Regions from separate parts of the Arthrobacter phoenicis genome, predicted to be linked through region 1. Evidence: predicted binding sites of a transcription regulator. Region 1 holds the regulator's gene; each other region holds the start of a gene.
What was found. The regulator HrcA, encoded in region 1, represses chaperone genes, less so after heat shock. The targets are predictions, from matches to a motif close to TTNGCACTCGNNNNNNNCGAGTGCNAA.

Region 1 (9,687 bases):
TGGGAGACTAAGGGGACGAGAATTGCGGCCTTCCGCAGCCCGGCGCAACGCCGGCTGTTCAGCCCGCGGACAAAACCTTCACCAGTTCAGCCAAGAGTTAGGACCCTGCGTGTCTCCCATGGCCCGCACCGCCCCGGTGCCTGCCGCAACAGATCCGGCCCTCATCCGGAACTTCTGCATCATTGCGCACATTGACCACGGCAAGTCCACGCTGGCCGACCGGATGCTCCAGTTCACCGGCATCGTTCAGTCCCGTGACATGAAGGCCCAGTACCTGGACCGCATGGACATCGAACGTGAGCGCGGAATCACCATCAAGTCGCAGGCCGTCCGGATGCCGTGGGAGCTCGAGGGCACCAGCTACGCGCTGAACATGATCGACACCCCCGGCCACGTCGACTTCACCTACGAGGTGTCCCGGTCCCTGGCCGCCTGCGAGGGCGCCGTGCTGCTGGTCGACGCCGCGCAGGGCATTGAGGCGCAGACCCTCGCCAACCTCTACCTGGCGATGGAGAACAACCTCACCATCATTCCGGTCCTGAACAAGATCGACCTGCCGGCCGCCCAGCCGGAGAAGTATGCCGAGGAGCTCGCCAACCTGATCGGCGGTGACCCGGAGGACGTGCTGCGGGTCTCAGGCAAGACCGGCGCCGGCGTTGAGGCCCTCCTGGACAAGATTGTCCGCGACCTGCCCGCCCCCGTCGGCGATCCCGATGCCCCCGCCCGGGCCATGATCTTCGACTCGGTCTATGACACCTACCGCGGCGTGGTGACCTACGTCCGCGTCGTCGACGGCATGCTCCACCCCCGCGAACGCATCCAGATGATGTCCACCCGCGCCACCCACGAACTCCTGGAGATCGGTGTCAGCTCCCCGGAGCCCACGCCGTCCAAGGGCCTGGGCGTCGGCGAGGTGGGCTACCTGATCACCGGCGTGAAGGATGTCCGCCAGTCCAAGGTGGGCGACACCGTCACCAACATGGCCAAGCCCGCCACACAGTCGCTGGCCGGCTACGCGGATGCCAAGCCGATGGTTTTCTCCGGTCTTTACCCGCTGGACGGCACCGACTACCCGGTGCTGCGCGATGCGCTGGAGAAGTTGATGCTCAACGACGCCGCGCTGGTCTACGAACCGGAGACCTCCGCCGCCCTGGGCTTCGGCTTCCGCGTGGGCTTCCTGGGCCTGCTGCACCTGGAAATCACCCGGGAACGGCTGGAACGCGAATACAACCTGGACCTGATCTCCACCGCCCCGAACGTCGAGTACGAGGTCACGCTGGAGGACAAGAAGGTCATCCACGTGACCAACCCCAGCGAGTACCCCACGGGCAAGGTCGCCGAGGTCCGCGAACCGATGGTCTCCGCCACCATCCTCGCGCCGAACGAGTTTGTCGGCGCCATCATGGAGCTCTGCCAGAGCCGCCGCGGCGTCATGGGCGGCATGGACTACCTCTCCGAGGACCGCGTCGAAATCCGCTACCGGCTCCCGCTGGCCGAGATCGTCTTCGACTTCTTCGACATCCTCAAGTCCCGCACCCGCGGCTACGGCTCGCTGGACTGGAAGGCCGACGGCGACCAGGTCGCCGACCTGGTCAAGGTCGACATCATGCTCCAGGGCGAGCAGGTGGATGCATTCAGCGCCATCACCCACCGGGACAAGGCCTACGCCTACGGCGTGATGATGACCGGCAAGCTGCGCGAACTGATCCCGCGGCAGCAGTTCGAGGTGCCGATCCAGGCCGCCATCGGCTCCCGCATCATCGCCCGCGAGAGCATTCGCGCCATCCGCAAGGACGTGCTCGCCAAGTGCTACGGCGGTGACATCACCCGAAAGCGCAAACTGCTCGAGAAGCAGAAGGAAGGCAAGAAGCGCATGAAGATGGTGGGCCGCGTCGAGGTGCCGCAGGAGGCGTTCATCGCCGCCCTGACCACGGAAGAATCCAAGGACAAGGCCAAGAAGTAACCATGCCAAGCGCACTACCCCTCGGCGACCCCGCGCCTTCGGACGGGCTGTTGCCCGCCCAGGCGCTGGAGGGCGCCGGGGGCCGGGCCTTCGGGCTCTACGTCCACATCCCGTTCTGCGCGGTCCGCTGCGGCTACTGCGACTTCAACACCTACACCGCCACGGAACTCGGCGGCGGGGCGTCCCAGGATGCCTACGCCGACACCGCCGTGGCGGAGGTCGGATTCGCGGCCCGCGCCCTGGCCGCCTCCGGGCTGCCGGAGCGTCCGCTGAGCACCGTCTTCTTCGGCGGTGGCACCCCCACCCTCCTTCCCGCGGAAGACCTGGCCCGCATCCTGCGCGCCGCCGTCGACTCCTGGGGCCTTGCACCCGGCGCCGAGGTAACCACCGAGGCGAACCCGGACTCGGTGACCCGCGAGTCCCTGCAGCTGCTGGCCGACGCCGGTTTCACGCGGGTGTCCTTCGGGATGCAGTCCGCCGTGCCCCACGTGCTCAAGGTCCTGGACCGGACCCACACACCCAGCCGGGTGCCTCTGGTGGTCGAGTGGGCCAGGGAGGCCGGGCTGGCCGTCAGCCTCGACCTGATCTACGGCACGCCCGGCGAGTCGCTGGAGGACTGGCGCCACTCGCTGGAGACGGCCCTTTCCTACCGCCCGGACCACATCAGCGCCTACGCCCTGATCGTCGAGGAGGGCACCAAGCTCGCCGCCCAGATCCGCCGCGGCGAGGTCCCGGGAATCGACGACGACGACCATGCGGCCAAGTACGAACTCGCCGACGAGCTCATTTCCGCTGCCGGGCTGGGCTGGTACGAGGTCAGCAACTGGGCGGCGACGCCGGAGCAGGCCTGCCGCCACAACCTCGCCTACTGGCGTGGCGACGACTGGTGGGGGATCGGGCCGGGGGCCCACTCGCACGTCGGCGGAGTCCGCTGGTGGAACGTCAAGCACCCCGTCGCCTACGCGGCGCGGCTGGACTCCGGCGCCTCCCCGGCGGCCGGGCGGGAAACCCTGGACCCGGAGACCCGCAATATCGAGCGCATCATGCTCGAGGCACGGCTGGTGTCGGGCCTGGACATCCCCAGCCTGGGCGGACTGGAGGAAACCGGCCGGCACGCGGTCGCGGGATTGATCGCCGACGGGCTCGTGGAGCCGGCGCAGGCCTTCCGCGGCCGGCTGGTCCTCACGCTGAAGGGCCGCCTTCTGGCCGACGCCGTCGTCCGCCGGCTGCTGCCGGACTGACCCCGCCGGGCCAACGAACCGCACACATTAGACAAAAACGGGCACCCGGGGAGAAATCCCGGGGTGCCCGTCAGCGTGGGAACCGGCGCTACTTGATCCAGCGCAGGTTGAACTCGTAGCGGTGCGGCTGGCCGCGGTTGACGTGGATACCGGCAGCCACGGAGAAGCAGGCCAGTGCGATCCAGATGACCGTGGCCAGGACCGCGAACAAGTTGCCCACCACGGGGATGAACACCAGGAGGTTGGCGACCACGGCCGCGATCGTCGGCGGCAGGGTGAAGTTCAGCGCTTCCTTGGACTCCTGGGCGGTGAACGGTCCGCGGTCCTTGAAGATCAGGTAGATCAGCAGTGACGGGATGCAGCCGAGGATGCCGCCGAAGTGCGACAGGGTGGCCCACTGACGGTCCTCGCTGGCGGTCAGGGGAAGCGCATTTGCGGGAACGCCATGGTACTGCGACTGGCCGTGACCGGCCTGGGGGTCCGTGTGTTCGCGTGCGTCTTCTGCCACGTTTCGTCCTTTGGATTGCGGTGGAGCGTTGGTACCTGTGCGGGCGCGGCCACCGCCAAAACGCGGCGGCCACCGTATCAAGAATACTTGCTTGGGCGCCGTCGCCCGCCACCTCGCCGGGCGGACCCTACTGTCCCGGGGCGGTGAGGAAGTCGATGACCTCCTCCACCCGGCCCAGCAGCGAGGGTTCCAGGTCGGCGTAGCTGCGGACGGCGCCGAGGAGTTTCTGCCAGCCCAAACCGATGTCCTCCTTGGTGCTGTGCGGCCAGCCGAAGGCAGTCAGGATGCCGGTCTTCCAGTCCACGCCCCGGGGGATCACCGGCCAGCGTTCGATGCCCAGCACGGACGGCCGGATGGCCTGCCAGACGTCGATGTAGGGGTGGCCGACAATCAGGACGTTGCCGCGGGCGCCGGGGGAGGCCATGACGGCCTCGGCGATCCGGGATTCCTTGGAGTCGGCCACCAGGTGGTCCACCAGGACGCCGAGGCGGCGGCCGGGACCCGGGCGGAAGTCCTTGACCGCGGCGGCGAGATCGTCGATGCCGTGCAGGGGCTCGACGACGATGCCCTCGACCCGGAGATCGTCGCCCCAGACCTTCTCGACCAGTTCGGCGTCGTGCTTGCCCTCAACCCAGATCCGGCTGGCCTTGGCCACCTGCGCCCGCTGGCCCTCAACCCGCACCGAGCCGGACGCAGTGCGGGCCCCGGCCGCAGGCCCTGCGGCCGCCCGGGGTGCCGGCGGCATCAGCCGGATGGGCCGGCCCTCCAGGAGAAAGCCGTAGCCGAGGCGGAAGGTCCGGGACTTCCCGCGCCGGTCCTCGAGGGCCACGACGTGCATGCCGCCGGACTTCTCCACCCGCGTGACGGCACCCACCCAGCCGGACTGCACGTCCTCGAGGACCATGCCGCGCTGCACCGGAACCTCGGGCAGCTGGGAGGGGGCGGGGGCGGTGAGGTCCTGCGGGCCCCAGTTCTGATAGGACATCGGTTACACACTGCTTTGCATCGGGGCGGAACTGCAACGGGAACTGCATGAGGCCGGGTAGGTGGCCGGCCGCGCCGGGCAGCCGCCCGGGTTGCCACGGTCACGCCCGGAGCGAATCCAATGCTAACAACGCGGCCGGACATATTAGACTGGTTAGCACTGAGGCATGCCGAGTGCTAACCCCCGGGTTCTTCCGGGCGGCGGGCGCCGGTTGACGGTTGAGGCTCGATTGGAGGTGCGGCGTGAGCGAACCACGCAAACTCGAAGTGCTGCGCGCCATCGTGGAGGACTACGTCCATTCCCGTGAACCCGTGGGCTCCAAGGCGCTGGTGGAACGCCACCACCTGGGCGTTTCCAGCGCCACGATCCGCAACGACATGGCCGCGCTGGAGGACGAGGGGCTGATCACCGCCCCGCACACCAGCGCCGGCCGAATCCCCACGGACAAGGGCTACCGGCTCTTCGTTGACCGCATATCCGCGGTCAAGCCGCTGTCCCCGGCGGAGCGGCGGGCCATCCAGGCTCTGTTGGAGGGCTCCGAAGACCTCGACGACGTCCTGGACCGGACGGTGCGCCTGCTGGCGCAACTGACCAACCAGGTGGCCGTGGTGCAGTACCCGCTGCTCAGCCGGGCCCGGGTGCGGCACATCGAGTTCGTGCTGCTGGCACCGCGGAAAGTGCTGACAGTGCTCATCGCGGACACCGGCAAGGTCGAACAGCGCGTCATCGACGTCGGCCAAGACCTTGGCGACGAGACCCTCGCCGAACTGCGGGGCGTCTTCCTCGGCCGTCTCGGCGGCACTCCGTTGAGCCTGCTCCCGCAGACCCTGCCCGACGTCGTCGACAGCACCGCCCCCGCCCGCCGCGGCGCCGCCCAGGCGCTGGCCCGCGGACTTGAGGCGCTGGCCGCCAGCAGCCGCGAGGAGCGGATGGTCATGGCCGGCACGGCCAACCTGGCCCGCTCCAACGTTGACTTTCCGCTGAGCATCGGCCCCGTCCTCGAGGCCCTCGAGGAGCAGGTGGTCATGCTCCGGCTGCTCTCGGACATGGCGGAGGACCCCCGCGGCGTGACCGTCAGCATTGGTCGGGAGAACCCCTATGACGGGCTCTCCGAGGCCTCCGTGGTGGCCACCGGGTACGGCCCGGACGCCACCGCCAAGGTGGGCATCCTCGGCCCCACCCGGATGGATTACCCCACCACCATGGCCGCCGTCCGCGCGGTGGCCCGCTACCTTTCACGGATCCTCGGCCCCTGACCGGCCGGATCCACCACCAGTCTTGTCGCCCAGCACCGGCAGTACAAAAAGGAAGAGATACACACTTTGAGCAGCCACTACGACGTTCTTGGAGTCTCCCGCGAAGCAACCGGCGAGGAAATCAAGAAGGCCTACCGCAAACTCGCGCGGACCCTGCACCCGGACGTTAACCCGGGCGAGGACGCGTCCGAGCGCTTCAAGGCGGTCACCCACGCCTACGAGGTGCTCTCCGACCCGCAGAAGCGCCGCGTCTACGACACCACCGGCAACGAGAACGGCACGGACAACGGCTTCGGCGGCGGCAGCTACGCCGGCCAGGGCTTCGCGTTCCAAGACATCTTTGAGACCTTCTTCGGCGGCGCCGCCGGAGCCGGCGGCCCGGCCTCCCGCGTCCGCCGCGGCCAGGACGCGCTGATCAGCGTCCGGATCGAGCTGCGCGACGCCGTCTTCGGCGTCAACAAGAAGCTCGAGGTGGACACCGCCGTCACCTGCCCCACTTGTGAGGGCTCCTGCTGCCGCGAGGGCAGCCACCCGGAACGCTGCGACATCTGCGGCGGCAGCGGCCAGGTCCAGCGCCCGGTCCGCTCCATCCTGGGCCAGGTCATGACCACCGCCCCCTGCGGCAGCTGCGAGGGCTTCGGCACCGTCATCAAGGATCCCTGCAACGAGTGCGCCGGCCAGGGCCGGATCCGCAGCCGCCGGTCCCTGACCGTCAAGGTCCCCGCCGGCGTCGCCACCGGCACCCGGATTCAGCTCTCCGGCCAGGGCGAGGCCGGCCCGGCGGGCGGCCCCTCGGGCGACCTGTACGTGGAGATCCGGGTCAACAACGACGCGACATTCGTCCGCGAGGGCGACGACCTGCACGCCAGCCTCACCATTCCGATGACGGCCGCTGCCCTCGGCACCGAGCTGACCCTGGACACCTTCGACGGCCAGCAGGAAATCGACGTCAAGAGCGGCACCCAGTCCGGCGAGGTCATCACCCTGCGCGGCCTCGGCGTCACCCACCTGCGCGGCTACGGCCGCGGGGACCTCAAGGTCCACCTCCAGGTCGAGACCCCCGCCAAGCTCGACGCCGCCCAGGAAGACCTGATGCGCCAGCTGGCCAAGCTCCGCGGCGAACAGTTCACCGAGGGCAAGCTGGCCGCCAGCGGCGGGGTCTTCGCCAAGCTGCGGGACCGCCTCGGTAACCTGTAGCGGTGAGCAACCCGGTCTTCTTCACCCCCGCCGGAACCCTGGACCACCAGGCCCCCGGCTCCACCTTCGTGCTGGACGGCGCCGAGGCGCGGCACGCCGTCACGGTCAAACGCCTCACGGCGGGGGAGCAGGTCGACATCGCCGACGGCGCCGGCCGCCGGATCACCGGCACGGTCACCGCCGCCGGGCCCCAGGAGCTGACGCTCGAGTGCGCCGCGGTCAACGATGAGCCGCGCCCGGCGGTGCGGCTCATTCTGGTGCAAGCCCTGGCGAAGGGCGACCGGGATGAACTCGCGGCCGAGACCGCGACCGAGCTGGGGATCGACGCCGTCGTCCCGTGGCAGGCCGAACGGTCGATCGTCCGCTGGAAGCCCGAGCGTGCCGCGAAGGCGCACGCCAAGTGGCAGTCCGTGGTGACGGCGGCGGCGAAGCAGGCCCGCCGGGCCTGGATCCCCGAGGTCCGCGCCGCGGTGGACGGCGGCTCGCTGCAGGCGGCCGTGGCCGACACGGTGGCATCCGCCGGGCTGGCAGTGATCCTGCACGAGGACGCCGTCCGGCCCCTGCGCCGTGTGCTGGCCGACTGGCAGGAGAGCGTTGGTAGCGCGGACGACGCCGCGGCGCCGCGCGAGGTGCTGATGATTGTCGGACCGGAGGGCGGGATCAGCCCGCGGGAGGTTACCCGGCTCTGTGATGCGGGGGCCGTGACCGCGCTGCTGGGGCACCACGTGCTGCGGTCCTCCACCGCCGGGCCCGCGGCGACCGTGCTGGCTAGCGACGTCCTGGGCCGCTGGTAGCGGCTACCCGGCTGGCGGCTTAGCGGTCTATTTGACCGTGCTATTTGACGGGGCTATTTACCCGGCTATTTAACCGTGAAGCCGCGGGTGTCGACGTTGAGGTCGGTGGCCTTGCCGTTCGCGTCCACCTGCGCGACCCGCGCCTCGTAGCTGCCCGGCCCCAAGTTGAGGGTGAAGCTGAACAGGCCCGACTGCTGGGCATCCGCGGCCGCGGTCATCATGCCGCTCTGGTACGGGGTCTTGGCGGTGCCGTCGACCTTCTGGATCTCCCAGCGGAGCTTCCCGCCCGGTGATGTGCTGCGGCCGGAGATCTTCACCGCGCCGTCGGCCACGGTGGTGCCCTCCTGCGGGTCGATGATCCACACCGGCGCCACCATGCCGGCGCTGCGGGAGGTGGGCGCGCCCAGCCGGACCCGGTTGAACGCGACATAGTCGGTGTGGCCGTCCACCAGGATGACCACCTGGATCTGCTGCCCGGAGTCCGTGAGGCCGGCGCTGGCAGCGGCGGCGGTGGCCGTGTAGACCAGCTGCTGGATGGCGCGCTCGGCCATGTCGGCGTCGAGGTTGCTGTTGAACGCGTCGGAGGACACGTCCACCGTGATGGTGTTCTTGCCGGAGATCGAGGTGGCGAGCTTGCGGGGGTTCTGCCACGGGGTGAAGAAGTCAGGGTCCAGGGGCTTCTGGGACATCATCACCCGCAACGCGCGGGTCACGGGGTTGTCGTCCTCGGAGACGTCGCGGAATTCGCGGTAGAGGAAGACGTTGTTGTTGCTGCGGCCGATCCAGTACACCGGGGCCTTGTTGGAGGCCTGCGCGGATTCCAGCGGGGCGCTCGTGGCGGTGGTCCCGTCCGCGGGTCCCGGCACCGTCTGCGTGGGGGAGCCGGCGTCGGTGATGTCCTGCCGGGGGTTGGCGACGCAACCGGAGAGCACCAGGGACGCGGGCAGCACGAACAGCAGCAGGCCGCGGCGCATGCGCCGTGCCGCCGTCGCGGTCCTCGTGCCCTGACTGCTGGCGCCCTTGTTGCCGATTGCGGTGCTCCCTCTCCCTGAGGTCGTTGATGTGCGGGTCGTTGCCGGTCGTGACCGATAGGCCCAATCCAGCATGGCACAGGGGAGGTTTCCGCCGGCGGGGAAGCGGGGCGCCCGAACAAACTGCAACGGGAACGATATGAGGCCGATATGAAGTTGATACCTAAAGCCCGCTAACCGCACCCCCGGAGGCGTCGAAAGGGCCGTCGAAGATGCGTCGAAAAGGCTCTTCGGAAGCGGTCGACGACGACGGCGGCCCGGCCCTGGGGTGGCCCGTCCGGCCGGGCCGGGAGCGCGGCACGGCGGCGGTCTCCTGACGTAAGATGGGAGGACCGCCGGACCCGGCGACGCCGCACCTCACGGCGGCCAGACGGGAGCGGCGGCGACGAAGCATATCCGAGCTGGAGGGAACCAGAGGCCCGCGGGCCATCACCATGACTGAAGCAGCCAACGGCAAGGCCCGGACCACCGCGGGCGAACGCACCACCGGGGAATTTCCCCACTCCATCCCAGGCGTGCGGACGGAGGTCGTGGTCTTCGAGAACTCGGGCCAGATGGTGCAGTCGCTGGGCAGCCACGACGAGGCGCTGCGCTTCATCGAATCCCAGTACCCCGGCGTCGACTTCCACGTCCGCGGCAATGAGCTCTCCATCAGCGGCCCGCCGGCGGACGTGCCCCGGATCATGCGGCTCCTGAACGAGGTGCGCGGGCT
Region 2 (10,520 bases), 1.3 Mb from region 1:
CGTGGTTAAACGCGGCGCCGCCGGCGCCGGCGTCTACACCGCCGCGGGCCGCCTGGAAGCCCCCGCCGTCCCCGTCACCAGCATCGACACCGTCGGCGCCGGCGATGCCTTCACCGCCGGCTACCTCTCCGCCCTGCTCGAGGGCGCCGGCACCGCCGAACGCCTGCGCCGCGGCACCCTGGCCGGTGCCTTCGCCGTCAGCTCCGCCGGCGACTGCGAGGGCCTGCCCACCGCCGCCGAACTGGCCCTGCTGGGCGCCCTCCCGGAGGGCGGCACGCAGCGCTGAGGCGCCCCCATCCCTCGTCGGAGTCCGCCAACAGAGTCCGCCGTCACCCTCCGCCGCGAAAGGACCGCTCCACCCATGAAAATCATTGCCGCCGACGTCTTCGTCACCAGCCCGTCCCGGAACTTCGTGACCCTCCGGATCACCACGGAGGACGGGGTGACCGGCATCGGGGACGCCACCCTGAACGGCCGCGAGCTGGCCGTTGCCGCGTACTTGAAGGAACACGTCGCCCAGCTGCTGATCGGCAAGGACCCGCACCGGATCGAGGACACCTGGCAGTTCCTCTACCGCAGCTCCTACTGGCGCCGCGGCCCGGTCACCATGGCTGCGATCGCCGCCGTCGACATGGCCCTCTGGGACATCAAGGGCAAGCTCGCCGGGATGCCGGTCTACCAGCTGCTCGGCGGCGCCTCCCGCAACGGGCTCCGCGCCTATGGCCATGCCTCGGGCTCGGACCTGCCCTCCCTGTTCGACTCGGTCCGCGAACACCTGGAGCTGGGCTACAAGTCCATCAGGATCCAGACCGCGGTCCCCGGGATCAAGGCCGTCTACGGGGTGGCTGCGCAGGCCCAGGCTTCCGGTGAGCGGTACGACTACGAACCGGCCGGGCGCGGCGCGTTTCCGCAGGAGGAGGACTGGGACACCCGCGCCTACCTGCGGCACCTCCCGACCGTCTTCGAAGCGGTCCGGAACGAGTTCGGCCCGGAACTGCCGCTGCTGCACGACGGCCACCACCGAATGACGCCCATCCAGGCCGCCAAGCTGGGGAAGGCCCTGGAACCCTACGATCTCTTCTGGCTGGAGGACTGCACCCCGGCCGAAAACCAGGAGGCGCTCCGGCTGGTGCGGCAGCACACCACCACCCCGCTGGCGATCGGCGAGGTCTTCAACACCGTCTACGACTTCCAGGCCCTGATCAAGGAACAGCTGATCGACTACGTGCGGGCCGCCTCCACCCACTTTGGCGGCATCAGCCCGCTGAAGAAGGTGATGGACTTCGCCGCCCAGTACCAGGTCAAGTCCGGCTTCCACGGCCCCACGGACATCTCCCCGGTGGGCTTCGCCGCCCAGCTGCACGTGGGCCTGGCCATCCACAACTACGGCATCCAGGAGTACATGCAGCACTCGGCCGCCACCAACGAGGTCTTCGAACAGTCGATGACCTTCACCGACGGCTACCTGCACCCGGGAGAGGAGCCCGGGCTGGGAGTGGAATTCAACGAGGAAGCCGCCGCCGCGTACCCCTACCAGCAGGCCTACCTGCCCTATAACCGCCTGGTCGACGGGACCGTCCACGACTGGTGACCGGCAGCGCCGGGGCCAGGCGGCGCCGGCGTCGCCCGGCATCCCGGCGCCGGGCAATCCAATAGCGGGAAACGCACAGAAGGCCCCGGGCGGCGAGTCGAGGCTCAGCCGGCCGGGGCCTGGTCTGTGGATGGTGCGGCGCGCCGGCGCTCCGGTCTGCGCCGTCGGGCGGGCCTAGTGGATCAGTTCCCGGGTCATGCCGAAGGGGACCTGGTCCGAGAGCGCCGCGGTGTAGTGGCCGGGCTTGTGGCGGGTCAACAGGATGCCGTGGGTGCCGGTGAGCATGGCCACCCGCTGCAGGCCCTGGACCGCGTCGTTGAGCCGCTCGTCCAGCAGCCGCCGGCTGTCCACCTGGATCTCAATGCACTCGTTGGCTGTGGTCATCAGAACTGCCTCTCCCGGAGCGCCCCCTGCGCTCCATTTCACCCCGCTGTGTCACCGTGCGGACCACGGCTGAAGTGAGATTAGCGGTTGGGTTAAATGTGAGTCAAATCACCACGCGGACGGCGCGCCGGATCATTCGCGGTGTGTCCGGAGCCGCCGGTGCCCGGCCTCACAGCAAACCGGGATAATCTTCCTGAACATTAGTAAGCACACGGTCAATACGGGCGGCCCGGCCGCCGGCCACCACGCGGTGGCCACGTCCCGGGCGTACAGCGCGGGGACCACGAACACAGGGCAGAGGCGGACGCGGGCAATGGCGCAAGACCAATCAGGAGAACGCTCGGGCTGGTGGCGGGTCTTCCACGACAAGTTTGTCGTTGAAGAGCGGTACATGGAGCCCGAGGACCGCCGCCGGCTCTACCGCACCGGCGCCATCCTCATGGTCGTCGGCGCCGCGCTGTTCACCTTCATCCTGGTCAGCGTCCTGACCCACACCGGCGTCAGCGTGGTCGACGAGCCGATCCGCTCCGGCCTGGTGGCCCTGCGCGGCGAGCCCGCCACCACCATCATGATTATCCTGGCGATCGTCTTCGGCCCGATCGGCCTGCCCATCATCATCCTGGTGGTGACCGTCGCCTGGGGCCTGCTGGCCAAGCACGCCTGGCGGCCCATGGTGCTGGCCGGCGCCATGCTGACCGGCGTCATCCTGGCCCAGCTGATCGGCCACACCGTCGAACGCCACCGTCCTCCGGTGGACCTGATGCTCTTCGGCGCCGACGCCACCTTCTCCTTCCCCTCCGGCCACGTCCTGGGCGCCTGCGACTTCCTGCTGGTCACCTCATTCCTGGTCTTCTCGCGGCGCCGGAACCCGCGCGCCGCCGTCGTCGGCTTCACCGTCGCCGGCATCGGCATTGTCTTCGCCGCGCTGAGCCGGCTGTACCTGGGGTACCACTGGACCACCGACGCGCTGGCCTCGCTGTCCATCTCCTTCGTGATCCTGGGCGCGGTCATGCTGCTCGATACCTGGCGGACCGTCCGTATCGAGGGGGAGCCGGTCACCGGCAAGCTCTCCAAGAAGGAATCCGCCGCGGAATAGGCCTTCGACGGCGCGGGGCCCGCGGTTCCTCTAGCGGGCCGCGCGCCGCTGCGCGTCCTTGCGCCGCTCAAGCTCCCGGCGAAGCCCCGCGTTGGCGGTCTCCAGCTCCAGCACCTTGGCGACGCCGGCCAGGTTCAGGCCCTCCGCCAGCAGCTCACCGATCCGCCGCAGCACGGCCAGATCCGTCTCGCTATATTGCCGGGTGCCCCCCGCCGTGCGGTCGGGCGTCAACAGGCCCTTGCGCTCGTACAGCCGGATGTTCTGCTGCCCCGTGCCCACCAGCTCGGCCACTACCGAAATCGCGTAGACCCCCACGTCGTCCCCCCGTTGCGCCATGCTGCCCTCCTTCGGGTCGACGCCGCCGCGGCGCCGCAAAATCCTCTTGCACCAGTTTCATGCCGGTGCTATAAAAAAACTATATCCGCCACCATAGATAATTCGTAGATGGTAGAGGCGGCGGATAGCCCGAAAACCTGAAGGACTCTCGGATGAAGGAGTGGGAAATGATGTTGATGCGTACGGACCCGTTCCGTGAGCTTGACCGGCTGACCCAGCAGGTCTTCGGAACCACGGCGCGGCCTGCCGCGATGCCGATGGACGCCTGGCAGGAGGACGGCGAATTCGTTGCCGCTTTCGACCTCCCCGGCGTCAACGTCGATTCGGTGGACCTCGACATCGAACGGAACGTCCTGACCGTCCGGGCCGAACGCCGTGACCCGACCCAGCCGAACGTCGAGATGATCGCCTCGGAGCGGCCCCGCGGCGTCTTCAGCCGGCAACTGATCCTGGGCGATTCGCTGGACACGGAAAAGATCAAGGCCAGCTATACCGACGGCGTGCTGACCCTGCGCATTCCGGTCCTGGAAAAGGCAAAGGCGCGCAAGATCGAGATCACGCACAGCCAGGACAGCATGCACGAGATCGCCAAGTAGCACCGGCGGCATTTCTGCCGGTTTGGCGCGGGATCCGGTGCCCTCCGGCGCCGGGTCCCCGCCGTCCAAAAGGAGCATTCCACAAGGAGCCGTCCAAAAGGGGCCGTCCGAAAGGAGCCGTCCGAAAGGAGGGGCGGGGCCGTGAACCGTGACCCGCGGGGCCTGTATGCCGCGCTTGGCGTGGGGCCGGACGCCACCGGTGCGGACATCCGGCGCCGGTACCGGGCGCTGCTGCGTAGCCTGCACCCCGACGTCGGGGCGGCGGGCGGGGAGGACGTGCGCCGGGTCCTTGAGGCCTTCGCCGTCCTCGGCCACCCGGAATCCCGGGCCCGGTACGACCCCGCCTACGGACGGAGTGAGGGCTTCGATAGTGCCGGCCGGGACATCCCGGTGCGGCGGCGGGCCACGCGGCCGCTGGTCCGGGTCACCCCGGTGCGCTGGGAACGCGGGCCGTGGTGATGCGCGGCCGCCGGGTCCCCGCACCCGCCACCACAGCTGGACATGAGGAGGGCAGCCATGAGCGCATGGCGGCAATACGATTCACACCTGATCCCCGCCTTCCACGAACGCTTCGAGGAACGCTGGGGCGAGGGCACAGCACCGTTCCTTGACCCGGAGGCGCACGAACTTCCCCTGCCGCGCGCCCAATGGATCAACGTCGACACCGGGGCGGCGCTGGCCGTGGTGCCGATCTGGGCCGCCGAGGACAGCCAGCACCGCTCGTTCGGAGTCTTCTACCTGCCTCCGGCGGGCGACATCTGGGTCCTGCGACCCGGCTTCACCGCCTACCTGGAGCCCGCGGCGGACGACGCCGAGCAGCTGCTCACCCTGCGCAATGACGCGTTCAAGAAGGCCGTGGCGCACGCGAAGGAGTTCCTGTTCGGCCCCGACGGCGTGCACTACTGACCCGGCCCCCGGGGGCGGCCGGCCGCGGCACGGCGGCGCGGGCCGGGGTTTAGGAAGCGCCCCGCTCCGGGCCTAAGATCAATCAATCACCAGCGCAACTGCATAGGGGAACCACCGATGAAAGCTTCCGCCCGCGATCTGGCCGCCATCCTGCCCGCAGGGTTCACCATGGGCGTGGCCACTGCCGCGTTCCAGATCGAAGGCGCGCTGGACGAGGACGGCCGGGGCAAATCCGGCTGGGATGTCTTCGCCGCGGTGCCGGGCGCGATCGTGGACGACCACAGCCCGGTCATGGCCTGCGACCACTACCACCGGATGCCCGAAGACGTCGCGCTGATGAAGGACCTGGGCATCGACTCCTACCGGTTCTCGCTCTCCTGGCCGCGCATCCAGCCCGGCGGCAGCGGCCCGGTCAACCCCAAGGGCCTGGACTTCTATGACCGGCTGATCGACCTGCTGCTGGCCAACGGAATCGCCCCGATGGCCACCCTCTACCACTGGGACACCCCGCTGGAACTGGACGAGGCCGGCGGCTGGATGAACCGGGACACCGCGTACCGCCTGGGCGAGTTCGCCGAGATCGCGGCCGCGGCCTACGGCGACCGTGTGGCCCGGTGGGTCACCATCAACGAACCGGCCACGGTCAGCGCCAACGGGTACATGCTGGGCGTCCACGCCCCCGGTGAATCGCACATGCTCAAGGCCCTGCCCAGCGTCCACCACCAGCTCCTCGGCCACGGCCTGGCGCTGCAGGCGCTCCGGGCCGCCAAAGTCCCCGGCGGGATCGGCATGACCAACGTCTATTCGCCGATGGTCCCGGCGTCCATCAACCCCCTGGACAAGGTCAGCGCCGGCATCATGGACGTGGGGCAGAACCGGCTCTACGCCGATCCCGTCCTGCTGGGCAAGTACCCGGACGCCATCCGTGCCGCCACCTTCTTCTCCTCCTTCAGCCCCTCCAAGGAGGACATGGAGCTGATCTCGCAGCCCCTGGACTTCTACGGGCTGAACTACTACATGCCCACCCGCGTCGCGGCCGGCCCCGGTGAGGGCACCGTGCCCGAGGGCATGGCGGAGGCCATGGGCAACGACCTGAACGGCGGCGGGGGAGCGACGCCGTTCCATGTCGAGAGCTTCCCGGACACGGAGCTCACCGCCTACGGCTGGCCGATCAAGCCCGACTACATGGCCGTGGCGCTGGCCGAGATGGCCGAGCGATACCCCAACCTGCCGCCCGTCTACATCACCGAGGGCGGCGCCAGCTTCCAGGACCTGGAAATCCACGACGCCGAGGGCCGGCTGATCGTCCCGGACGAGCGCCGCGTGCGCTACCTCGCCGAGCACATCGAGGCGGCCATCGAGGCGACCTCCCCGGGCGGTTCGGCGGAATCAATCGACCTGCGCGGCTACTACGTGTGGTCCCTGCTGGATAACTTCGAATGGTCCGCGGGCTACCACCAGCAGTTCGGCCTGCTGCACGTGGACCGGGACACCATGGAGCGCACGCCCAAGGCCTCGTTCCACTGGCTCCGCGAGGTCATGGCCGCGCGGCGGGCGGCGTCGGAGTCCCTGGTTGACCCCAGCCCAGGGGAGTCCGCAGCGGCCGAGGCCACCCCGGAGGAGACGGCGCCGGCGGCCGGCTAGAGCAGGTCCAGCTCCTGCAGGCGCTTGACCATGCCGGCGCCGTCGGGGGAGTAGATCCAGGGCACCCCTGACGCGCTGTGATCGCCGCTGCCCGAGTGGCCGCCGGCCAGCACAGCCTCGCCGGCGGAGAGCTGTCGGATCCCGATCGCCGCCACCTGGCTGGCGTGCTCTTTCACGAAGTCCGAGTAGATCTCCTCGTCGTGCTGGCCGTTGTCACCGAAGAGCAGCCAGCGCATGTTCGGGAACTCGGTGGCCAGCAGTTCCAGGTTCCGGCGCTTGTGGTCCTGGCCGCTGCGGAACCAGCGGTCGTGGGTCAGGCCCCAGTCGGTGAGCAGCAGCGTCCCCTGCGGGTAGAGATTGCGGGTCATGAACCGGGCCAGGGTGGGGGCCGCGTTCCACGGCCCGGTGGACAGGTAGATCACCGGCGCCTCCGGGTACTCCACCATCAGCCGGTCCATCAGCACGGCCATGCCCGGGGTGGCCATCCGGGCGCGTTCGTTCAACACGAAGGTGTTCCACAGCGCCAGGAACGGGCGCGGGAGGGCGGTGACCATGATGGTGTCGTCGATATCGGAGACGATGCCCAGCGTGGTGTCCGGGGAAATGACATAAATCCGGGCCTCTGCCGGTTCGGTGCCGTCGGCGTGGATGGTTGCCGTGTGCCAGCCCGGTTCGAGCCGCACGGGGATCACGGTGTCCACGATGCCGCCGCGGTCGGCATGGACCGTCGTCGTGACGCCGCCGATCTCGATCTCCACCTCGACGAACTGGATCGGCACCGAGGTGAACGCGCGCCAGCCGCGGATGTTCTGGTTCCCGTTGAGTGCCACCTGCTCGGCCCGGCTGCCGGGCGCCGGTTTGCTGGTCAGCAGCACCCGGGCCAGGACCCGGACCCATTCGGTGGAGCCGTACCCCTGGTAGGCGATGGTCTGCGGCGAGAACTTCCAGCTGCGCGCCGCCTTCAGGCGCAGGTGGTTCACCGAATCCGAGACCAGGTGCGCGAACCGCAGCGCCTGGCTGGCCGACGGGGAGGACCTGGGGGCGGGTTGTTGGGACGCCATTTCCATGACACCACTCTCCCACAGCGTCAGTGCGGCCCCAGCAGATCCCGCAGGGTCAGGGCGTTGCGCACCGCGTGTCCGCCGCCGTCGTTGTTGAAGTAGGCATAGACGTCCCGCCCGGCATCCAGCCACTCGCCAATCCGCGCCGCCCACCAGCGGAGGTCGTCGTCCGGGTAGGAGCCGGCGTACAGCCGGTCCGGGTCCGGGCCGTGCAACCGGACATAGACGAACGGCGCGGTGGCGCGCAGGATGCAGGGCAGCCCGGCGCCGCTCATCACGCAGTACGCCGCGGCGTGGCGCTCCAGCAGGGCGTACACCTCCGGGTGGTCCCAGCTGGGGTGCCGGAACTCCACGCTCACCCGGATCCACCGGGGCAGCGCAGCAAGGAAATACTCCAGCCGCGCATCGTCCCGCTCCAGGTCCGGCGGCAACTGGACCAGCAGCACACCACGCCGCTCGCCCAGCTCGTGCCAGCCCCGGACGATCCGCTCCACCCACGCCTCCGGGCCGTAGAGCTTCCTGCCATGGGTCAGGCCCCGCGGCGCCTTGACGGACAGGACGAACCCCTCCGGAAGCCGCTCCCGCCAGCCGGCAAACGAGCCCTCCCGCGGCCAGCGGTAAAAGCTCGCGTTCAGCTCAACCGTGCCAAGCCGGGCGGCATAGTAGGCCAGCCGCCTGGCCGCGGGCAGACCCGGCGGGTAGAACACGCCCGCCCAGTGGTCATAGCTCCAGCCGCTGGTCCCGATGTGGGCCGTCCCGCGCGGCGTCCGCGCCAGCTTTGGCTGATCCTCCGGCATGGAAGGGATCCTAGCCCAGGCCCGTATGGCACGCTAAGAGCCATGGCACGCATCGAGGATTACGCAATGGTCGGCGACCTGCACACCGCCGCGCTGATCAGCACCGAGGGTTCGATCGACTGGCTCTGCCTGCCGCAGTTCGACTCGCCGGCCTGCTTCAGCGCCCTGCTGGACACCCCGGAGGCCGGCCGCTGGCTGCTCGCCCCGGCCGGGGGCGGCGAATGCACCCGCCGGAAGTACCGCAAGAACACCCTCATCCTCGAGACCGAGTGGGAAACTCCTGAGGGCAAGGCCAAGGTCATCGACTTCATGTCCCCGCGCGACGGCGCCGCGGACATCGTCCGGATCGTGGTGGGCATCCGCGGCAGTGTCCGGATGCGCGGCCAGCTGGCGCTCCGCTTCGACTACGGCAACATCATCCCGTGGGTCCGCCACGACGAGCACGGCATCCACGCGATCGCCGGGCCCGACGCCGCCTACCTCGTCACCGACGCCCCGCTGCGCGGCGAGCACCTGCAGACCGTCTCCGACTTCACGGTGAAGGCCGGCCAGCGGATACCGTTCGTCCTCACCTGGTCCCCGAGCCACCTTGGCCGGCCGCGGAAAGTGGACCCGGAGGCGGTGCTGGAAGCCACCGAATCCTTCTGGCTGCAGTGGGCGGACCGGTGCCGGATCACCGGCCCGTACCGGGAGCCCGTGCTGCGCTCGCTGATCACGCTCAAGGCCCTCACCTTCGCCCCGACCGGCGGGATCGTTGCCGCGGTGACCACGTCGCTGCCGGAGGAACTCGGCGGCGAACGCAACTGGGACTACCGGTACTGCTGGCTGCGGGACGCGACCCTGACACTGCAGGCGCTGCTGGCGTCCGGGTACTCCGAGGAGGCCGGCGCGTGGCGGGACTGGCTGCTGCGGGCCGTCGCCGGAGACCCGGCGGACCTGCAGATCATGTACGGCCTGCACGGGGAACGCCGGCTGCCGGAACTGACCCTCGACTGGCTGGACGGCTACGAGAAATCGACACCGGTCCGGGTCGGCAACGCCGCCGCCGGGCAGCTGCAGCTGGACGTCTGGGGCGAGGTGCTGGACGGGCTGGCGCTGACCCGCTCGGCCCTGCTCCAGCATCCCGACGAGTCCTGGGATGTCCAGGTGGCCCTGATGGAGCACCTGGAGACGGCCTGGAACCAGCCGGACAATGGACTCTGGGAAATGCGCGGACCCCGCCGGCACTTCACCCACTCCAAGGTGATGGCCTGGGTGGCGGCGGACCGGATGGTCAAGGGCGTGCGCGACTTCCACCTGCCCGGCCCCGCGGACCGCTGGGAGGACCTCCGGGACCGGATCCACGCGGACGTCATGGCCAACGGGTTCGACGCCGAACGCAACACGTTCGTCCAGTCGTACGGCCGGCCGGAACTGGACGCCAGCCTGCTGCTCATCCCGCGGGTGGGGTTCCTGCCGCCGGACGATCCGCGGGTGATCGGCACCATCGAGGCCATCCAGCGGGAACTGACGCACGACGGTTTTGTGCTGCGCTACCGGGTGGAGCAGAGCGACGACGGCGTCGCCGGCGGAGAGGGCGTCTTCCTGGCCTGCTCGTTCTGGCTGGTGGAGGCCCTGCTCGGGGCCGGCCGGCGCCGCGAGGGCGAGGAGCTGTTCAAGCGGCTCCTGGCGCTGCGCAACGACGTCGGCCTGCTGAGCGAGGAGTGGGGCGTCGAGGAGGCCCGGCAGCTGGGCAACACCCCGCAGGCCTTCAGCCACTTCGCCCTGATCCGCACCGCGCTGCAGTTGGAACCGGAGAAGGGGGATCGCGGCGACTAGCCGCTCCGGCCGCACTGGCGCGCCGCCGGCAGCAGTCCCCGGAATCACGCCGGGGACTTTCCTCCAGAGCTTAGATAAGTATACTTACTAACGTCCCCCACGAGGGGAACAGCACTGAAGGAGTTGGCGATGGCAGGATACTTTGAGCTCGTAGACGCACCCGACGGCGGGTACCGGATCCGGATGATTGACGCCGCAGGCGACCTGATGGCGGTCTCCGTGACCTTCCCGACCAAGCGGGCGGCGGTGGCCGGGATCGCCCAGGCCCGCGAGATCGCAGGCACCGGACTG
Region 3 (10,520 bases), 900 kb from region 1:
CGATCGCGAGTGAGGCCCGGCGCCGCTTTACCTCCGGCCACTTCCACTGCCGCCACGGGCGCTCCACGAACCGGGTGGTCAGGTAGGCCAGCGCGATGGTGGCCACAATGATCGCCGAGCCCGTGACCGGACCGGCGTGGTCGCGCTGCTGGACGGCGAGCGCAACGACCAGGAGCGGCCAGTGCCAGAGGTACATCGCGTAGGACGTGTCCCCGAGGCGGACCAACGGCCGGGAACTGAGAATCCGATCCACCCCAAACCGGCTGCCGGTCTGACCAGCGACGATCACGCAAGCGGCGGCCAGGGTGGGCCACAGCGCGATACTGCCAGGGAAGGACGCCTGGACGTCCAGCAGGAAGCCGCAACTCAGCATCGCGGCGATACCAAGCCACCCAAGGCGCACCCGCCATGGGACCGGAATCCGGAGGATCGGAAGGGCCAACGCCACGAGCGATCCGAGGGCAAATTCCCACAGGCGGGCACCGGTGTCGAAATAGGCTTCGGTCTGGTTGGAAGCTGTGAACACGATGGAGTAGGCCAAGGAGACTGCGAAGACGAGCCCGAAAACGTAGGCCAGCAGCGACCGGTACTTGAGGCGGAAGCGCTTGGCGAGGAACCCGGCACCCACGAAGATCAGGGGCCACAGGATGAACACCTGCCCCTGGATGGACAGCGACCAAAAATGCTGGAAGGGGCTGGCCGAGGAGTGGTCCGACGCGTAGTAGTCGGTGGCCTGGGCCTGCAGCAGCCAGTTTTCGGAATACACCAGGGACGCCCAGGCCTGGCCGACGATGTCCAGCCACCGGGTCCGGGGAAGGAACAAGATCGTCGCCGCCAGCGTGGCGACCACCACGACGACGGCCGCCGGGATGAGGCGGCGGAAGAGGTGCAGCCAGTGTTTGACCAGGGCGGTCGGACGCCCGTCCTCGAAACGTCCCACGAACTGCAAGGTCATGAGGAACGCCGACACCAGCAGGAAAACGTCCACACCGCCGGAGACCCGGCCAAACCAGATGTGGTACGTCATCACCATCAGGACAGCCAGCGACCGCAGCCCCTGGATCTCGGGCCGGTAGCCGGGTTTCCGGTTGGGACGGGCCGGAATGCCCGTTAGGGCGGCTTCCTGGAGCCCCGCCTGCTGCGTCATCAAAATTCCTCACCACGGACGGCCCGCATCGGGCCGCCGAAACCTAAGTGTTCCACTTTACGGAAGGTGCGCCGGGGGTGCCAGCCGCCGTTATGCACCCAGCGAGTTAAGCAGGGCGGACTGTGAGGAGCTTGTGAACCGGCCATGCGGTTCCAGGCCGCACCGCGGCAAAACAGGCGCGCCATAAGACGAAAGAACGCCCCGGCGCGATGCCGGGGCGTTCTTTCTGGATGCACGTGGTGCAGCCGGAACTACACGTTGACCTTAGTGCTGGTGGCCGGCGTGCTCGTCCTCGTCGGCCGGCTTCTCCGCCACCAGGGTCTCGGTGGTGAGAACCAGAGCGGCGATGGAGGCAGCGTTCCGCAGGGCGGCGCGGGTGACCTTGACGGGGTCGATCACGCCGGCGGCGATCAGGTCCTCGTACTCACCGGTCTTCGCGTTGAAGCCCTGGTTGACGGCCGAGTCCGCCACCCGTGCGGCAACGACGTAGCCGTCGAAGCCGGCGTTCTGGGCGATCCAGCGCAGCGGCTGGGTCAGCGCCCGGCGGACGATGCCCACGGCTGCTGCCGCGTCGCCGTCGAGGGCCTTGACCGTCGGGTCCTCGTCGAGGGCCTTGAGGGCGTGGACCAGGGCCGAACCGCCGCCGGAGACGATGCCCTCTTCCAGCGCAGCACGCGTGGAGGACACGGCATCTTCGATGCGGTGCTTCTTTTCCTTCAGCTCGACCTCGGTGGCTGCGCCGACCTTGATGACGCCGATGCCGCCGGCCAGCTTGGCCAGGCGTTCCTGCAGCTTTTCCTTGTCCCAGTCCGAGTCGGTGCGGGTCAGCTCGGCACGCAGCTGCGCGACGCGGGCCGCAACGTCCTCGGCCGAACCGGCGCCGTCGACGATCGTGGTGTTGTCCTTGGTGACGGTAATACGCCGCGCGGTGCCGAGGACCTCCAGGCCCACGGTGTCCAGGCTGAGGCCCAGTTCCGGGGAGACAACCTGCGCGCCGGTGAGTGTCGCGATGTCCTGCAGCATGGCCTTGCGGCGGTCACCGAAGCCGGGAGCCTTGACGGCGACGACGTTCAGGGTGCCGCGGATGCGGTTGACGATCAGCGTGGACAGGGCCTCGCCGTCGACGTCCTCAGCAATGATGAAGAGCGGCTTCGAGGACTGCAGGGCCTTCTCCAGCAGCGGCAGGAAGTCCTGCAGCGAGGAGATCTTGCCCTGGTTGATCAGGATGAGAGCGTCCTCGAGGACGGCTTCCTGGCGGTCCGCGTCGGTGATGAAGTACGGGGACAGGTAGCCCTTGTCGAACTGCATGCCCTCGGTCAGGACGAGTTCGGTCTGCGTGGTGGAGGACTCCTCGATGGTGATCACACCATCCTTGCCGACCTTGCCGAACGCCTCGGCCAGCAGTTCGCCGACCTCGTCGCTCTGCGCGGAGATGGCGGCAACGTTGGCCACCTGGGTCCCCTCAACCGGACGGGCGTTCTCCAGCAGGCGGGCAGCGATGGCCTCGACGGAGACCTCGATGCCGCGCTTGATCTGGCCCGGGGCGGCGCCGGCGGCAACGTTGCGCAGGCCCTCCTTGACCAGGGCCTGCGCCAGCACCGTCGCGGTGGTGGTGCCGTCACCGGCGACGTCGTTGGTCTTGGTGGCGACCTCCTTGGCCAGCTGCGCGCCCAGGTTCTCGTACGGGTCGTCCAACTCAACCTCGCGGGCGATGGTCACGCCGTCGTTGGTGATCGTGGGGGCGCCCCACTTCTTGTCCAGAACGACGTTGCGGCCGCGGGGGCCGAGCGTCACCTTGACGGTGTTGGCGAGCTTATCGATACCGGCCTCGAGGGACCGGCGGGCAGCGTCGTTAAACGCGAGCTGCTTTGCCATGGTGTTGTCCTTTCACGAAAGAACCCCGCGCAGCCGTTCCGTTCATTGCTGACGGTCCGGCGGCGCGGGGATCCAAGAGAGTTACTTTACGACGATCGCCAGAACGTCGCGGGCGGACAGTACGAGGTACTCGACACCGCCGGTCTTGACTTCGGTTCCGCCGTACTTGGAGTAGATGACGACGTCGCCAACGGCAACGTCGACGGGAACGCGGTTGCCGTTGTCATCGAAGCGGCCGGGGCCTACCGCGACAACTTCGCCTTCCTGCGGCTTCTCCTGTGCGGAGTCCGGGATAACCAGGCCGGAGGCCGTGGTCTGCTCGGCTTCGAGCGGGCGGACAACAATACGATCCTCAAGAGGCTTAATAGAGACCGACACTCGGACCTCTCCTTTTCGTCAGCAAATTCATGGACTTCAAAGCGGTGGTGCCATGCGTACAGACCGTCGTCGCGGTGCCGGCAGCAGCCTGGCAGCTGATGCTTTGGTATTAGCACCCGCCTAGGGGGAGTGCTAATGACGACTCTATGTAAGGAGTTAGCACTCGGTCAAGGTGAGTGCCAGAAGTTCATCTGTGGCGAACGGCCTTCTGGAAGAGCGGACGGGCGAGCGGCCCGGCTACTCCCCCGCCAGGTCGTCGTAGTCCCACTCCAGTCCGTCGTCGTCCTCCTCCACCCGGGGCACGTCGTTGCGCGTCCGGTAGAGCAGGAACCCGCCGGCCAGGGCCGCGATGACGCCGGCGACGAGGAAGATGATGCTGCCGATCCGGACCCCGGCGTAGGTGTCGCGGATGGCCCGGGCCTCGTCGGTGGCGTCCGCGACGTCCTTGCCGTCCACCGAGTAAACCGTTGCGTTGAAGGTGTCGAGGAGGAAGATGATCACGAGCAGCGCGACACAGACGACGGCGACCACGATGCCGGCGATCAAAGCCGGGCGGGCGTAGCGCGCCAATCCCCGGCGGCCGGGAGCCTCCCCCGCTGCCGTTCCATCGGTTTCCGTGTTCCTGTCGTTCATGCCGTCAAGCCTAGTGGGCGCCGCGGGGTTCCCGGGCCTGAACTACGATCGATGGCATGGCTGAGACACCGCAGGACCAGATCGCACCATTGCTCAACCCGGCGGGGTGGGAACTGCTGTCCTCGCTGGGCCCGTACCGCGAGGAGGAGGCGTTCCAGCTCAACGCGGCGCTCCGCAAGGCCGGTCACCCGGCGGATCTGGTCTCCGCGGCCTTGACGCAGTCCCGGCTTCGGACCAAGGCGGAGGCCAAGTTCGGCGAATTCGCCCGGCAGATGATCTTCACCCGTGCCGGCCTGGAGCAGGCCACGCGGCTCACGGTCGCCGCCAGGCACGCCCAGCGCTTCGCGGAGGCGGGGGTCACCCACGTCGCGGACCTGGGCTGCGGCCTCGGCGCCGATGCGATGGCCCTGGCGTCCCTGGACCTGACGGTGACCGCCGTGGAGCTGGATGAAACCACCGCCGCCTGCGCCACGATGAACCTGATCCCGTTCCGGAACGCCACCGTGGTCCACGCCGACGCGGAATCCGTGCCCCTGGACGGGATCGACGGGGTCTGGCTGGACCCGGCCCGCCGGACCACGTCCACCTCGGGCACCACCAGGCTCTGGGACCCGGAGGACTTCTCCCCGCCCCTGTCCTTTGTCGAGTCGCTGGCCGCCTCCGGCCGCGCTATCGGCGTGAAGATGGGCCCCGGGATCCCCCACACCGCGATCCCCGCGGACTGCGAGGCACAGTGGGTTTCGGTGGGCGGCGACGTCACCGAGGTGGCCCTGTGGTTCAACGCCGTCCGCCGCCGGGGCATCCGCCGCGCCGCTCTGGTGCTCGGCCCGCGGGGGGCGGCGGAGCTCACCAGCGCCGAGGACTTCGACGGCGGCCCGGCGGCCCCCGTGGGCCCGGTGTCCGGGTACCTCTACGAACCCGACGGGGCCGTGATCCGCGCCGGACTCGTGGCCGACGTCGCGCTCCGGCTCGGCGGACACCTGGTGGACGAGCACATCGCCTACATCTGCGCCCCCGACCTGCAGGACACCCCGTTCGCCCGGGCCTACGAGGTCCTCGAGGTGATGCCGCTCAACGTCAAGGCCCTCAAGGCCTGGGTCAGGGAAAACGGAATCGGGGTACTCGAGATCAAGAAGCGCGGCGTGGCCGTCACCCCGGAGGAACTGCGCCGGCAACTCCTTCCGGGTGGCCGGGCCGCGAAGCAGGCCAAGAACAAAGCCACCCTGGTCCTCACCCGGATCGGCGAGGAACGGGTTGCCGTCTCGGTACGGCCGGTGAACCCCTACGTCCCCTAGGGCCACTGGCGCCCTTACTGGGCGCGCATGAACTCCTCGGCGGCCCGGACCTGCTCATCGCTGGGCCGGATGCCGGTGTACAGGACGAACTGTTCCAGCGCCTGGATGGTGGCCACCTCGGCGCCGGTGATGACCTTCTTCCCGGCGGTCCGCGCGGCCTTGATCAGCGGCGTCTCGGCGGGCAGCGCGACGACGTCGAACACCACCTCGGCGGCGTCCACCGCCCACTGCGGGTAGGCCAGGGCGTCCGCCTCGGCGCCGCCCGCCATGCCGATGGGCGTGACATTGATCAGCAGCGCGGCGGGGTCCACCCCGTCACCCTGGGCCGGAACGTCGGCGCGCCAGGCGAAACCGTAGAGGTCGGCGAGTGCCCGGCCGGCGTCCTCGTTGCGGGCAATGATGGTGACGTCCCGGAACCCGGCGTCGCGCAGCGCTGCCGCCGTTGCCTTCGCCATGCCGCCGGCACCGCGGAGCCAGACGGAGTAGTCCACCGGCACGGCGTTGCGCTGCAGGAGCTGTTCGATGGCGGTGTAGTCGGTGTTGTAGGCGGTGAGGGTGCCGCCGTCGTTGACGATCGTGTTGACCGAGTCGATGGCCTTCGCGGACGGGTCCATGACGTCCACCAAGGCGATCACGTCCTCCTTGTACGGCATCGACACGGCACAGCCGCGGATCCCCAGCCCGCGGACCCCGGCGATCGCCTGGCCCAGGTCCGTGGGGGCGAAGGCCTTGTAGATCCAGTTCAGGCCGAGCTGCTCGTACAGGCGGTTGTGGAAGCGCGTCCCGTTATTGCTCGGGCGGGCCGAGAGCGAGATACACAGCGTCATGTCTTTGTTCAGGATAGGCACCGCTCCATTAAACGCCACTGGGCCGGACGGTACCGGGCGTAGGGACTGCTGCAGGGTCCAGCGGCTGAACAGCTCCTGGGTGCAGCGCCTAGGTGCAGCCGGCCCCCGGGCCCTGCGCGCCCACGGCCACCGGGAGTTTCCCCGGCGCGGGTGCCTTGCCGGCCAGCACCGCCGCGAGGGCTTCGAAGGCCTCCTGGCTCCGGCCGTAGAGGGCGATTTTGGCCGGGGCAGCGGATTTCTCCAACGGCCAGGGCGCGTCGAGGGCCACCGCGACGTCGGCGGTCACGGGGCCCTCGCCGTAGCCGATGAGCGCCACCACCGGGCCGGACCCGACACTGATGCCGGCCTGCCGGGCAGCGGCGGCGAAGCGGGCCCGGTCCTGCTCCGTGCCGCCAGTCACCCGGACGCTCGCGGGCACGATCGGACCCCTGCACGGCCCGGACAACACCGTGATGGCTTCCTGGGAGACCTTCTCCGAGAGGGCCGAGCCGCTGCCGGGCGCCGAGGCACGGGCCGGCTGGCTGCGTCCGCGCCAGAGCTGCATGGTCACGACGCGGCGCGCGGCCTCGTCCAGGCGTGCCGCCGGCAGGCTGCCGTTGCGGACGGCGGAGACAATCGCGGCGTGCGCGGTGTCCACCGAGGCGGGCATCAGGATCAGGTCCGCCCCCGCCGCGAGCGCCAGGGGCGCGGACGAATCGTTGGGGAACTGCTCCGTAATGGCGCCCATGTTCATGGCGTCGGTGACCGCCACGCCCCTGAACCCCATGCGGCGCAGTTCGGCATAGGAGGCAGCCGAGACGGAGGCGGGCACCCCGGGCTGGAGGGCGGGCACGGCGATGTGGCCGGTCATCACCATGGGCAGGCCCGCGTCGATCGCCGCCTGGAAGGGCTTGAGGTCACGGGCCCGGAGCTGGTCCAGGCTGGCGCCCTGGACCGGGAGTCCCTGGTGCGAGTTGACGCTGACGGACCCGTGGCCGGGAAAGTGCTTGGCCGCGGGCAGCACGCCGGCATCCAGCATGCCCTTGGAGAACGCGGTGCCGACGGCGGCCGCAGTGTCCGGGCTGCCGGAGAACGAGCGGGCACCGATCGTGGGATCCGCCGGCCCCATGGTCACGTCCGCTGCCGGGGCGAAGTCGACGTTGAAGCCCACCCCTGCCAGTTCTGCCGAGAGGGCGCGGCCGGCGTCGGCGGCCAGCGGGTCGCTGCCGGCGGCGCCGTAGCTCATGGGGGCCGGCCATTCGGTCAGCGGGGCGCGCAGGCGGGCCACCAGCCCGCCCTCCTGGTCGACGCCGACCAAGCCGGGCCAAGTACGGCCGTCGGCGCGGGCCGCCCGCTGCAGCCGGTCGGTGGCGGCGCGCATGGCGGCGGTATCTACCTGGCCGGTCGCCGTCGCAGGAACGTTGTCGCCCATCACGATCGAGCCGGCCAGATGCAGCCGTTCCACCGTCTTGGCGTGCGCCTCGACGTCGAGCCCGGCGAAGGAGGCCAGCAGGACCTGGCCCGCCTTCTGCTCCAGCGACATTCCCGCCACCGCCCGGGCGGCGGCGTCGGCGTCGGCCTGCTCGGGTCCCCAGCCGAGGGGCTGCGCGGAGGGGGCGGCGGGGTGCCCGGTTTGCCCCTGCGAACCGTCGCCGGGAGTGGCCGGAGACGAACATCCGGCGGCCGGGAGCACGAGCCCCGCCAGCAGCGCCGCGGTTACGGGCAACAGGTTACGGTTGTGAAGACTCTCACGCATCAGCTGTAACTTGACCACCAGCTCGATGCTACCCCTGCACTAGACTTGGGACATTGTTGCCATACCCCCGCTCGCCGCCCCGGCTGCGGTGACGGCGCACATAACCACCGGCGAGCGCCGCCACTACAGCGAAGGGACCGCATGAAGATCGAGTTCGCTTCATCCAGGCAGTCAACACTCGGCGTCGAATGGGAGCTGGCCCTCGTCGACGCCGAGACCGGCGAGCTTGCGTCGGTGGCCAAGGAGGTGCTGCGCGGCGTTGCCGCCCGGCACCCGGAACTCAACGAGGACGACGAGCACCCGCACATCAAGCAGGAGCTGTTGCTCAACACGGTGGAGCTGGTCACGGGGATCTGCACCACGGTGGCCGAGGCCAAGGCGGACCTGGCGGGTTCCCTCGCCGCGCTCCGTGAGGTCACGGACCCGATGGGCGTGGAGGTCTTCTGCGCCGGCTCCCATCCGTTCAGCCCGCCGCAGCTGCAGCCGGTGACGGACAAGGAACGCTATGCCAAGCTGATCGACCGCACCCAGTGGTGGGGCCGGCAGATGGTGATCTATGGCGTCCATGTCCACGTCGGCCTGGACAGCCGCGACAAGGTCCTGCCCGTGCTGGACGGCCTAGTCAACTACTTCCCGCACTTCCAGGCCCTTTCCGCCTCCAGCCCGTTCTGGGGCGGAGAGGACACCGGCTACGCCTCGCAGCGGGCCCTGATGTTCCAGCAGCTGCCCACCGCGGGCCTGCCGTTCCAGTTCGGCAGCTGGGAAGATTACGAGTCCTATGTCCAGGACATGTTCACCACCGGGGTGATCGACGCCCTCTCGGAGATCCGCTGGGATATCCGGCCCGTGCCCAACCTTGGCACCATCGAGATGCGCATCTGCGACGGCCTGGCCACGCTGGAGGAAGTCGGTGCGATCGCGGCCCTGACCCAGTGCCTGGTCCACGAGTTCTCCACCATCCTGGACAACGGCGGGACCATCCCCACCATGCCTCCGTGGCACGTGCAGGAAAACAAGTGGCGGGCCGCCCGGTACGGCCTGGACGCGATCATCATCCTCGACGCCGAGGGGAACGAACAGCTCGTCACGGATCACCTTCGGGAAACCCTGGATCGGCTCGCCCCGATCGCCGAGCAGCTGGGCTGCGCCGCCGAACTGGGCGACGTCGCGAAAATCATCGACCGCGGGGCCGGCTACCAGCGGCAGCGCCGCATCGCCGCCGAGCACGGCGGCGACCTGCGCGCCGTCGTCCTGGACCTGGTCAAGCAGATGCGGCAGGGCCGGGCGGCCTGACGCCTCCCGCCCGACGGCGTGGGCCGGGCGAATTAGCCGGGCCCTTGGCCTCGACTCTCCGCCGGGTCAGACCGAGACGGACGTGACCGGCATCGAGGAGTCCGGCGCAAAGCCGATCCCGCTGGGGGCCGTTCCGGCCATCACCAGTTGCGCCCCGAGGGCGGCCACCATGGCACCGTTGTCCGTGCAGAGGCTCAGCGGCGGCACGGTCAGGCGGATTCCGGCCGAGGTGCAGCGCTGTTCGGTGAGCTGCCGGAGCCGGGAATTGGCCGCCACTCCCCCGCCCAGCAGCAGCTCCGTGATGCCGTGTTCGCGGCAGGCGAGCACCGCCTTGGCCGTGATGACGTCCACCACCGCCTCCTGGAACGCCGCGGCGATATCGGCCACCGGCACCTCCTCGCCGCGGGCCTCGAACTGTTCGACGCAGCGGGCGACGGCGGTTTTCAGGCCACTGAAGGACCAGTCGTAGCGGTGCGGGCCGGGCTCCTCCGCGGTCCCCATGTACTTGGGCTGGCTGAGCCCGCGGGGGAAGCGGATGGCCTTGGGGTTGCCGGTGCGCGCCAGCTTGTCGATGGCCGGGCCGCCGGGGTAACCCAGGCCCAGCAGGCGGGCCACCTTGTCGTAGGCCTCGCCGGCGGCGTCGTCGATTGTCGATCCGAGCAATTCCACGTCGTCGGTGATGCTGCGGATGCGCAGGATCTCGGTGTGTCCGCCGGAAACCAGGAGTGCACCGAGGTTGTCGGGCAGGGCGGCCGGCTGGCCGGGACCGCCGGCGCCGTCAGTGTCCAGCAGGCCGACGCCGACGTGCGCCACCAGGTGGTTGATCGCGTAGAGCGGCCTCCCGGTGGCCACGGCCAGCGCCTTGGCCGCACAGACCCCCACCATCAGGGCCCCGGCCAGGCCGGGTCCGGAGGTCACGGCAATCGCGTCGATGTCGTCCAGGGCCACGTCCGCAGCGGCGAGCGCCTCGGTCAGCGTGGGAACGAAGGCGTCGAGGTGGGCGCGGGAGGCGATCTCGGGGATGACGCCGCCGAAACGGACGTGTTCCTCCATCGAGGAAGACACGGTGTTGGCCAGCAAACGGGTGCCGCGGACAATGCCGACGCCGGTCTCGTCGCAGGAGGATTCGATGCCGAGCACCAGCGGCTGGTGGCTGTGCGGAGCGTTGTTCATGCCTGGCCTGTCTCCTCAGGGTTATCGTCCGGCGTGTGGCCCGGGGTTGCCGGGCCGGTCAGCGTCAGGCGCATGATCAGGGCGTCGACGCCGTCGCGGTAGTAGCGCGGCCGGATGTGGATCTGTTCGAAGCCGAAGCGCCG

Region 2: ABC337_RS10505 (Hsp20/alpha crystallin family protein) is a predicted target of HrcA. The motif match lies at 3,453-3,479, and genes of this name have one in related genera.
Region 3: groES (co-chaperone GroES) is a predicted target of HrcA. The motif match lies at 3,557-3,583, and genes of this name have one in related genera.

The regions. Positions count from the first base shown of each region.
Region 1 covers NZ_JBDFMK010000001.1:3,512,906-3,522,592, forward strand. Annotated here, with positions in the region: gene lepA (translation elongation factor 4) at 110-1,963, shown strand; gene hemW (radical SAM family heme chaperone HemW) at 1,966-3,204, shown strand; gene ABC337_RS16665 (DUF4870 domain-containing protein) at 3,293-3,712, opposite strand; gene ABC337_RS16670 (DUF3097 domain-containing protein) at 3,840-4,697, opposite strand; gene hrcA (heat-inducible transcriptional repressor HrcA) at 4,940-5,953, shown strand; gene dnaJ (molecular chaperone DnaJ) at 6,020-7,150, shown strand; gene ABC337_RS16685 (16S rRNA (uracil(1498)-N(3))-methyltransferase) at 7,153-7,944, shown strand; gene ABC337_RS16690 (GerMN domain-containing protein) at 8,010-8,918, opposite strand; gene ABC337_RS16695 (PhoH family protein) at 9,410-9,687, shown strand, end outside.
Region 2 covers NZ_JBDFMK010000001.1:2,231,995-2,242,514, forward strand. Annotated here, with positions in the region: gene ABC337_RS10480 (sugar kinase) at 1-286, shown strand, start outside; gene manD (D-mannonate dehydratase ManD) at 362-1,591, shown strand; gene ABC337_RS10490 (hypothetical protein) at 1,766-1,975, opposite strand; gene ABC337_RS10495 (phosphatase PAP2 family protein) at 2,289-3,071, shown strand; gene ABC337_RS10500 (MerR family transcriptional regulator) at 3,102-3,407, opposite strand; gene ABC337_RS10505 (Hsp20/alpha crystallin family protein) at 3,578-4,003, shown strand; gene ABC337_RS10510 (J domain-containing protein) at 4,145-4,462, shown strand; gene ABC337_RS10515 (hypothetical protein) at 4,520-4,909, shown strand; gene ABC337_RS10520 (GH1 family beta-glucosidase) at 5,027-6,553, shown strand; gene ABC337_RS10525 (App1 family protein phosphatidate phosphatase) at 6,550-7,614, opposite strand; gene ABC337_RS10530 (DUF72 domain-containing protein) at 7,641-8,411, opposite strand; gene ABC337_RS10535 (glycoside hydrolase family 15 protein) at 8,454-10,229, shown strand; gene ABC337_RS10540 (YegP family protein) at 10,359-10,520, shown strand, end outside.
Region 3 covers NZ_JBDFMK010000001.1:2,617,156-2,627,675, reverse strand. Annotated here, with positions in the region: gene ABC337_RS12425 (acyltransferase family protein) at 1-1,147, opposite strand, end outside; gene groL (chaperonin GroEL) at 1,412-3,022, opposite strand; gene groES (co-chaperone GroES) at 3,104-3,400, opposite strand; gene ABC337_RS12410 (hypothetical protein) at 3,638-4,033, opposite strand; gene ABC337_RS12405 (class I SAM-dependent methyltransferase) at 4,090-5,328, shown strand; gene ABC337_RS12400 (shikimate 5-dehydrogenase) at 5,343-6,176, opposite strand; gene ABC337_RS12395 (glycoside hydrolase family 3 protein) at 6,265-7,881, opposite strand; gene ABC337_RS12390 (glutamate--cysteine ligase) at 8,053-9,204, shown strand; gene tsaD (tRNA (adenosine(37)-N6)-threonylcarbamoyltransferase complex transferase subunit TsaD) at 9,271-10,377, opposite strand; gene rimI (ribosomal protein S18-alanine N-acetyltransferase) at 10,374-10,520, opposite strand, start outside.